DNA from 3 places in the Sphingobium fluminis genome. Region 3 is predicted to be linked to each of the others. Evidence: riboswitches for the same ligand, from Rfam matches in the RefSeq annotation. Region 3 holds a riboswitch; each other region holds the start of a gene.
What was found. Region 3 has a riboswitch for cobalamin ahead of WG907_RS03060 (TonB-dependent receptor). Riboswitches for the same ligand answer to the same signal wherever they lie in the genome.

Region 1: linked by a shared signal. The riboswitch ahead of cobW (cobalamin biosynthesis protein CobW) and the one ahead of WG907_RS03060 (TonB-dependent receptor) in region 3 are both predicted to bind cobalamin.
Region 2: linked by a shared signal. The riboswitch ahead of WG907_RS05755 (TonB-dependent receptor plug domain-containing protein) and the one ahead of WG907_RS03060 (TonB-dependent receptor) in region 3 are both predicted to bind cobalamin.

The regions. Positions count from the first base shown of each region.
Region 1 covers NZ_JBBJUK010000005.1:219,080-222,355, reverse strand. Annotated here, with positions in the region: gene cobN (cobaltochelatase subunit CobN) at 1-432, opposite strand, end outside; gene cobW (cobalamin biosynthesis protein CobW) at 442-1,479, opposite strand; cobalamin riboswitch at 1,662-1,892, opposite strand; gene WG907_RS14515 (NAD-dependent succinate-semialdehyde dehydrogenase) at 1,972-3,276, opposite strand, start outside.
Region 2 covers NZ_JBBJUK010000001.1:1,100,640-1,103,915, forward strand. Annotated here, with positions in the region: gene WG907_RS05755 (TonB-dependent receptor plug domain-containing protein) at 1-1,164, opposite strand, end outside; cobalamin riboswitch at 1,376-1,631, opposite strand; gene WG907_RS05760 (peroxidase-related enzyme) at 1,713-2,321, opposite strand; gene WG907_RS05765 (hypothetical protein) at 2,535-2,819, opposite strand; gene WG907_RS05770 (PepSY-associated TM helix domain-containing protein) at 2,819-3,276, opposite strand, start outside.
Region 3 covers NZ_JBBJUK010000001.1:623,428-626,703, forward strand. Annotated here, with positions in the region: gene WG907_RS03060 (TonB-dependent receptor) at 1-1,339, opposite strand, end outside; cobalamin riboswitch at 1,515-1,757, opposite strand; gene WG907_RS03065 (sensor histidine kinase) at 1,886-2,968, opposite strand; gene WG907_RS03070 (Ros/MucR family transcriptional regulator) at 3,275-3,276, shown strand, end outside.

The DNA of each region.
Region 1 (3,276 bases), on a different contig from region 3:
CAGCCGCGCCAGCTCGCGCAATTCAGGCACGGCTACGGTCGATACCGCGTCCAGCCGCGCATCCTCAAAGCCATCGGCAGGCAGCACCGCCAGCGCGATGCCGCGCGAGCGCGCCAGCGCCTCTACCTGTTGCAGCCCATAGCTCCAATAGGGCGTGCCGCCGATCAGCCGGATCAGGATCGCCTTCGCGCCCGCCAGCGTGCGTTCGACATAGGTATCGACCGACAGCGGATGCGCCAGCGCCGCCAGATTGGCGAGCCTGAGCGTCGGAAAAGCCGCGTCAGCCGCGCGCGCCTGATGCCAAGCCGCCGCGAACGCCCCCAGATCGCTGTCCGAAAAGGACAGGACAACCAGATCCGCGGGCGATTGCCCAAGATCCTGCGGGACGGCATTTTCCTCCATCCCGTGCGTTTCGCGGAAGATGACGTGCATCGCGCGTTTTTATCCGAGCAGCGTCGCGCGAATGGCGTCGGCGTCGATATGGTCATGTTCGGCGATGACGACCATCGTGGTGCGCCGGGCTTCATCCGGTCGCCACGGCCGGTCATATTGGTGCCGCACCCGCGCGCCGACCGCCTGCACCAGCATCCGCATCGGCTTGCCCGCGACGGCGGCATAGCCCTTCACCCGCAGGATATTCTGCTCACGCGCCAACGACTCGATCCGCGCGGCCAGCGCGGCGGGATCGGCAATCTCGCCCCATTCGACCACGATGCTGTCGAAATCCTCATGCTCATGGTCGTCGTCGCCATCATGGTGCGACGGGCGCGCGGCGATATCATCCTCTGCGGCGGCGGAAAGGCCCAGGATCAGGTTCGGGTCGATCACGCCTTCGGTCAGCTCGATCACCGGCACGCGGCGCTGCGATTCCGCCGCGATGACCGCGCGCGCGGCGGCGACGCCCTCCGGCCCGGCAAGATCGACCTTGGTCAGCAACACCATGTCGGCGCAGGCGAGCTGGTCCTCGAACACTTCGGACAGCGGCGTTTCATGGTCGATGCCGGGATCAGCGGCGCGCTGCGCATCGAGTGCGGCGACATCCGGCGCGAACCGGCCCGCCGCGACCGCCTCCGCATCGGCGAGCGCCAGCACGCCGTCCACGGTGATCCTGCTGCGGATTGCGGGCCAGTCGAACGCCTTGAGCAGCGGCTTGGGCAGCGCCAGCCCTGAAGTTTCTATGAGGATATGGTCGGGGCGTGGGTCGAGCGCGAGCAGCGTTTCGACGGTCGGGATGAAATCGTCCGCCACCGTGCAGCAGATGCAGCCATTGGCCAGCTCGACGATATTTTCCGCCGGGCAGTCGGGGATCGCGCAGGCCGCCAATATGTCGCCATCAACGCCGAGCGAGCCGAATTCATTGACCACCACCGCCAGCCTGCGACCGCCGGCATTGCGGATCAGATGGCTGATGAGCGTGGTCTTGCCGGCGCCCAGAAAGCCGGTGACGATGGTGACCGGCACCTTTGACAGGTCGGACATGGAAACTCCCCGCGCGCCGGAGCGAGACTTAAGGCGGGGCTTGCCGGACAGGTCCGGTCGGCGCGCGACGACGGGCGGGCGCGACAGATCGCCCATAGCCACGCGACCGTGCAGCCCCAGCCGCACAGTTCGTCGCTCAGACGGAGAGTTACCGTGCCATGACCATCCCCTGGACCAAGGCAAGAGCGACCGGTGCGCCGGCAGGTCTCCTGGCTCGCGGGTCACAGCTTGATGCACGCCTTCCCGGACATGGCGCGATGCGCCGTCCAGTGACTGCCCCTCGAATGAGGAGCCTGTGCATCGCGCTATCCGCTTACAGTTGCAGGGACAGCCACGGATTGAGGCGCTTTGGAGCGCCCGCACCGCATTCCCGATTAAGCCCCGAAAGGGGCACCGGCGCGATCATGCAAAGGCCGGCTTCACCCGGTCCTTGCGCGCTCGCCCTAGATCAAAACCGCCCCCAAGCCAATGCTGTTTCGCCGCCTTGCCGGGTCAGCCCGCAGCGCCGATCCCCATGCACAGATATTTGATCTCCATATAATCGTCGAGGCCATGACGGGAGCCTTCGCGGCCAAGGCCCGACTGCTTGATGCCGCCAAAGGGGGCGACTTCGGTGGAAATGAGGCCGGTGTTGATGCCGACCATGCCCGCCTCCAGCGCTTCGGCGACGCGCCACACGCGGCCAAGGTCGCTGGCGTAGAAATAGCTCGCGAGCCCGAACTCGCTGTCATTGGCGAGGCGGATCGCGTCGGCCTCGTGCGTAAAGCGGATGATCCCCGCCAGCGGCCCGAACGTCTCCTCGCGCGCGAGTTTCATGTCCGGCGCGACATTCGCAATCACGGTGGGATCGAAATAGGTGCCGCCCCGGCTGCTACGATGCCCACCCGTCAACAGCGTCGCCCCGCCCTCCAGCGCGTCGGCGAGATGCTCCTCCACCTTCTCGACGGCCTTTTCGTCGATCAGCGGGCCGACGGCCGTCCCTTCGTCCATGCCATAGCCGACCTTGAGCGCCTTCACCCGGTCGACCAGCTTCGCGACGAAGGCATCATGGATGCCGTCCTGCACATAGAAGCGGTTGGTGCAGACGCAGGTCTGACCATTGTTGCGGAATTTTGAGATCATCGCGCCGTCGACCGCCGCGTCGACATCGGCGTCGTCGAACACGAGGAAGGGCGCGTTGCCGCCCAGTTCCATGCTGACCTTCTTGACCGTATCGGCACAGGCGCGCAGCAGCCCCCGGCCGGTTTCGGTCGATCCGGTGAAGCTGATCTTGCGCACGAGCGGATTGGCGGTGAGTTCGCCGCCGATCGCGCGCGCGGAGCCGGTGACGATGTTGACGACGCCTGCCGGAATGCCTGCCTGTTCAGCCAGCACGCCCAGCGCCAGCGCGGAATAGGGGGTCGCCGATGCCGGCTTGATGACGATGGTGCATCCCGCCGCCAGCGCCGGGGCGAGTTTGCGCGTGACCATCGCGGTCGGGAAATTCCATGGCGTGATCGCGCCCACCACGCCCACGCCCTGTTTCAGCACGACGATGCGCTGGTCGGCCGCGTGCGACGGCACGACCTCGCCATAGGCGCGCTTGCCTTCCTCGGCGAACCATTCGACAAAGCCCGCCCCATAAGCGATCTCTCCCTTCGCTTCGGCAAAGGGCTTGCCCTGTTCGCGGCTCAGCAATTCGCCCAGCGCATCCTGATGCTCCATCATCAGGTCGAACAGACGCCGCATCAGCTTCGCCCGGTCGCCCGCCGTGCGCGCACGCCAGCCGGGCAGCGCCGCCTGCGCCGCCGCGATCGC
Region 2 (3,276 bases), 480 kb from region 3:
TCCACCCACGCCGATCCGGTCGCCGACCGTCAGCTGATACTGACCAACGATGCCCCAATTGTCCGTGTCCTGGAATGGGTTGGGGCCGGAGAGGAACAGCGACGTGCCCTGAAATTCCTCACGCTCATAATCGACCGCACCGGTGATCGCGTGAACGACTGTATCGTCGCCGAGCTTGAGTGTCGAAGCGAGCGAGACCTTGCGACGGCGACCGGTGTCGCCGAAATTTTCCACACCATTGTCGTCATAGGCGCGGCGGCGCGAATTGTTGAGCTGGGCGCTCAGGTCCGTTGTCCAGCGGCCATCCTGCGTGCTGTAATTGGCGCCGATGAGCGCGTAGAAGGCGCTGTTGGTGTAGCGGCCCCCGGAATCGATCGCATTGCCGGTGGCGAAATAATCCTGATCGTTCAGGTCGGCGTCGGTATAATTGTAGCGCGCGATCGCTCGCAGGGTAAGCTGGCCGATCTGATAGCCAAGCTTGCCGTGGACGGTGCCAATCTTCGAACCGATCTCCCGCGAACCGCCGGGCGCAACGACATAGCCGCCGATGCCCGAATAGGAACCGCCAATGGCATAGTCGAGGTCGCCGACGACGCCCGCACCGCGCACCGCGCCACTGACGGTGTCGAACGACCCACCTTCCAGCCGCGCCGCAAAGCCCGGCATCTCGCGGCCGCTGGCGGTGATATAGTTGACGACGCCGCCGATCGCGTCCGATCCGTAAAGCGCGCTCTGTTCGCCGCGCAGGATTTCTACCCGCGCGCCCGGATCGGACGTCAGGGTCGCGAAGTCGAACTCGCCAGCATAAGGATCGGCCGCCTCGATGCCGTCGATCAGCACCAGCGTGTGGTTTGCTTCTGCGCCGCGAATGCGGATCTGGGTCTTGCCGCCGACCGGTCCGGTCCGGTTAACCGAAATGCCCGGCACATCGCGCAGCACGTCGGACAGAATGACGGTCTGACGATTTTCAAGATCGACGGACTGGATGACAGTGGCGGAGGATCCGAGCGTCGCGGTGGAAATGCCGCCTGCGCCACGGCTGGCCGTGACAATGATTGTGTCGGTCACCTTGCTTGGCTCATCGGCGAGCGCCGCCTGTGCGAAACCGCTGGCCGGCAGCAGGAAAATGCTGCTCATCAGCGCGCGATACATGGATGTCTTCATGGTCAATACCCCCTTGCGCCTGAGCAACGTCTGGCGGGGGCGTGCCGCTGACGCCTGACTCGGGCTGATGCCGGCGGGCGAACGAACGGTCGGTGCCGGCAGGGGCAGGCGCCTTTCGCCCACAGCCACGCACCGATGCGGCCCCCGCCGCATGGGTTCGTCGCTCAGACGGAGAGAAACCGTGCCCTGGCCTTTCCCTGGACCATGACAAAGAGCGACCGGTGCGCTGGCAGGTCTCCTGGCTTGCGGGTCGTCGCTCGGTATGCGGCCTTCCCGGAACCCGCATTTTTATGCGTGGGTTCCAGTGACTTTCCGCCATTTTGAATGGCGGAATATGCGCACCTTGCTCACCGCTCACAGTTGCAGGGACAGCCACGGATTGGAATGACCATATTCGTCAGAGCGAAGTCATTCTTACCGCATTCCCGTTTTAAGCCCTCACGGGCACCAGCGCGATCTTAGCCTGGCAACATGCCCGACTTCGCCGGCCCATAATGCGATTCGGGCACAAGGCCAACGACTTTATCGCGATGCGCAACCGGGGGTCGCTATCCCGCTGCCGGTGCGATGGCCGCGAGGAAATCATCATCTGGACGCATGCCATAGCCCGACGTCATCCGGTTGGTCAGGTTGAATACGCCGATCAGTTCGATCACGTAGTAAATCCTGGCGTCGCTCAGGCCCGCGTCGCGAAGCGCCTGGACGTCGGCTGCCTCCATCCGGCCTGGCTGTTGAGTCAGCTTCACGCAATAATCGGCGATGGCTCGCTCCTGAACGCTCAACTCCACCGTCCGATAGTTGATCGCGATGCGTCGCGCCCTGCCATGGTCGCCTATTTCCTCGCCCAGCTTGTGCCCGTGGATGAGCAGGCAGGTTGGGCAGGCGTTGATCGACGATACGATGACGCCGATGAACTCGCGCTCTGCCATCGTCAGCAGGCCATAGGCCGGATCGAGGAATATCGGCGACATGAATGCCCCCGCGCGCGCATACCCCTCTTCGTCATAGCCCGCCAGAATGCGCGTCGCATGGAGCTCGGGTACGGGCATATTGTCGACCCATTCCTGCGGCAATTCATAACCTTCGACCGCAGCGAGATAGGCGTAGGGATCGTTCGATCTGAAATCCGGGGTCAAGGTCGATTTCCGTTCGGCCATCAGCGTCTCTCCTGCCATTATCGTTTCGCGAGGTCATAATCGGATGTGAAGAGCATGTCACCCGACTCTCCTTATCGGGGTCGCGAACGGCCTGATACGGCCGAAATGGCATCGGTTCCGCATTACGATGCGCCAGCTAGGCAAAAAGGGGGGAAGGCGTCCGGGGGACTGAAATCAAAGTATGATCCGGTTTCACGTTAATCCGTTCATGCTTCAGCCGTTGCGTCTGCACGAGGCGGCCGCGCGCGAAAAGGCGATTGCGATAAGCCAGCCCGCAACCGCGCAGCCCCCCAGCCAGATGAGGAACGCGGAGGGATCGCCATGCCCGATGCAAAACAGTCCCGGTAGTAGTGCGCAGACGGTGAGCAGACGGCGCTGGGCGGGGCGGTGCCCGTTGCCCGATAGCCGGGCTGACCGACGTCGCTTGGGATCACCGAGCGCGACGGCAAGGATGCAGGCAGTGGAAAGCGCCAATGCGGGGGCCGCGATATCGATCACTACTCAGCCGCCTGCAAGGTCATGAGCCGGTCGAACGGCTGACGAGCCCGTAGCCTTGCCAGTATCCAGCCGCCCGCGAGAATGAAGGCAATGTCCAGGCTGATGATGACCGGCTGCTGCGTGGCCATGGCGGCGGACCAGCACGGCCCTCCACTTAGAATCCTGAGCAGCGGGAGAAGGATCATCATCATGCCCGTGCCGAACCGAAGCATCCAGCTCAGCCGCGCAATGGTGGGGGCGACACAGCCTGCAACGATCGTCACGGCCGCGCCGATCAGGAATCCGGCAGGCGTCCACCAGATCGCCGTCCTCAGTGGCATGGTTATGAGGAAAGCGGCGGCGGACGAGGCGAGCGCGAACGGGAGGCCCAGCCCCACGACCATATTCATGCGCTCCAGCCAGACGAGCGAACGCGGGGCATTTTGCCGTCGGGACAGCCACAGGCAAAGGCCCGTAT
Region 3 (3,276 bases):
TGTCGCGCTCGTGCCGGATGCCCGCAACCAGCGAAAGCTGGTCGGTCAGCGCCAGCCGGTCTTCGGCGAAGATGCTATATTCGTTCGTCCGCGTGCGATAGCGCGGCGCGATCCCCTGCGTGTCGAAGAACAGGCCCGGATCGAAGGCGAAGGGATCGACCATATCCTCCTGCGGGTCCGACCCGAAATCATTGGAATAGGTCAGCTTGATCAGATTGGCGTCGAATCCCACGACCAGATCATTTTTGAGGCCCGCGATCGGTCTGTTGATGCGCACGGTTGCCTGATCGCCATATTGGGTCTGGTCATGGACGATGCCGTAATTGTCCATCCGGTCGATCTGCCCGGTGCCGCCATTGTAGAAATAGCTTTCCAGATTCCTGAACAACCGCTTGCTCGTCAGGCGGTAGGCGGCATTGGACAGGGTGATGCCTTCCGCCACCGTCCAGTCCGCCGTCAGCGAAGTCCGGTTGTCGCGATAGTGCAGGCTCGCGTCGGCGACATTATAGTTACGCCGCTGGTTGCCCTTCACCAGCTTGCCGTCGATCAGCGGCGTGCCGAAATATTCCATCGGCCGCTGATTGCCATAATCGTTGCGCAGGGTGAGCGAGAAATTCTCATTCGGCCGGAAGCGCAGCGCGCCCGAAAGCGCGAGGCTTTTGGAATGGCCACGATCGACATAGCCGTCCGATTCCCGATAGCTGGCGTCGATCCGATAGGAAAACTGCTCGTTCAACGGGCCGCCGACCCCTGCCGCCGCGCGCCAGCTGTTCTGCGATCCATAGCCGGCCTCGGCGTCGAATTGCGTGCGTTCGGCATTGGGCGACCGGGTGATGATATTGACCGCGCCGCCCAGCGCGCCTTGGCCATACAGGACCGATGCGGGGCCGCTCAACAATTCGATCCGGTCGACATTCCACGGATCGGTCGGAAAGGTGATCGTGCCCGCGACCGGGAAAAGCCGAACCCCGTCGACGAGCTGAAGCACCGAGCCTTGACCCGAAAAGCCGCGAAGCGCCAGAGCTGTGCCGCCATTGCCGGGATTCGCCGAGGATGTGACGCCCGGCGCGCGGACAACGGCCGATAGAATATCGAGATCGCCGCGCGCGCGGATCGAATCGCCGTCGATCCGCGTGACGCTGGCCGGCATTTCGAGCGCGGTCAGTCCCAGTCGCGATCCGGTCGATGTTTCTTGCAACAGCGCACCCGGCCGGACCCCCGAAACGATGATGTCTGTCGAACTTTCGGCGGCGCTATCCGCGCTATCCGCGCGCGCCTGTTGCGTCGTCGTTGCGGCAAGCCCCGTCGCCAGCAAAAATCCTATGGTCTTCCATTCCATTGCATGTCTTCCCGGCGTCACGCGACACTAGGGTGGAGACGTGCCGCCAACGACGGTCGGCGCGCGCAGACAGCCGGACGCCGAGGCGACCGCCACGCGAACCGATGCGGCCCCCACCGCCCGTTCGTCGCTCAAACGGAAAGATACCGTGCCGTGACCAACCCCTGGACCGGGCAAGAGCGACCAGACGCTGGCAGGTCTCCTGGCTCACGGGTCATAGCAGGACGCACGGCCTTCCCAGGCCTCGCATGACTTAGCGTCCGGCCCAGTGGCTGCTTCCTCCGGTCTGGAGAAAGCGATATGCATCGCACTCACCGCTTACAGTTGCAGGGACAGCCTCGGAGTTGGATGGCGTAAACCATCCGCACCGCGTTCCCTTTTAAGCCTCTTTCAAGGCACCGGCGCGATCATGTCCGGGCCATTGCTGCCCCGAACAACGCTCCGATAGCGGGCAGGCGGGCGGTTCGCAAGTAGCTCTCGCGCTGGCCGCGAATGCTCCTGGCCCAAAGCGTGATGGCGCTGATCGTCCATCATCTATTCTAACGGTCACTTCGGCGCGGCATCTTTCCTTGCAAAGAAAATGTCGACCCGCATGCCGCTTCCGGGACGGGAAGTGACCGTCCAGTCGGCTTTCGCATTCTGGCGCAGGGATTGCGCGATCACTGCGCCGAGCTTTCCCGGCTTGGGCCAGGTCATGCCATCGGCGAGGCCGACGCCGTCGTCGGCCACGGTCACCCGGCATCCGGTCTCGTCGACCAGGCTGTGCAGGGTGATGGTGCCGCCTTCATCGTTGGGAAAAGCATGTTTGAGGCTGTTGGTCAGCAATTCGTTGACGACCAGGCCTGCGGGCATGGCAACGTCCAGCGCGACTGGCCAGGTGTCGATCTTCAGGTCGAGCCGGATGCCTTCGGGCGCATGCGCCTGAATGACTGCGGACGCGATCTGGCTTAGATACACGCCCAGATCGATTGTGTCGCCCTGACCCTCGATCGATAGCGAGCGATACAACAGAGCGAGCGAATTGATCCGGCCGGCAAGGCGATCGAACCGTTCCCCGGTCTCCTGATCGGAGACATTACGCGCTTCCATGCGGATGAGCGCCGTGATCATCTGAAGGTTGTTCTTTACCCGGTGCTGCAATTCGAACAGCAATGTATCCTTGTCCCGCAATGACTGGCGAACCATCTCCTCGTCGTTGCGCAATCCCTGCCCCGTCCTGGCAAGAGCGACCAATCGGAAACTCGGTTCGCCGCTGTCGTCTTCGATGGTATTGGACCATGCATCGACATTGACGGTCTGCCCGTCGAGGCTGATCGAGAAGGTCCCGACATATTCCTCATCGGCCTCCACGGCCTCGCTCAGTGGCCGGTCATCGTCGGGGGCGGACGCTACACCTGGCAGGGCTTGCCAGTTTTTACCTTCCAGTTCGGATGCGGACTGACCCGTCAGCCGTTCGAACTCCAGATTGGCGTAGGTTATGCGCTCTTCGGGCAACAGTTCCGAAACGGCAATCGCCACCGGCATATGGTCGAGAAATTGCTTGAACCGATCGCTTTCCAGCGCATCGGCAAGTCCGGGGGTATCGAGCAACTGCTCGACATTCGCCGCTCCATGGTCTGCATCGTCCAAAACTATACTCCCTTGGGAGCCCCTTATCATGAAATTGCCGGCGGGCGCAGCGGATTGCCCCGCCGCCGATAAAGTGTTCACGATGCCGGAACGCCGCGATTGCAAATTGTGGGCGATGCCGCTGAAAGTGTGGTTATGACGGAAGGCGCCAGCGATTGGAGGCGATGATGGCGGGGCCAGGTCGATTAACGCCTCGCTGAGGAAATAATAGCGGTTTGAACATTGCGCCCGTCACGCCTATGTACAGTCGTAATTGTCATCCCACTTGTGGCAATCCTCTTCCATAATCACAGAAAGACAGGTCGCAT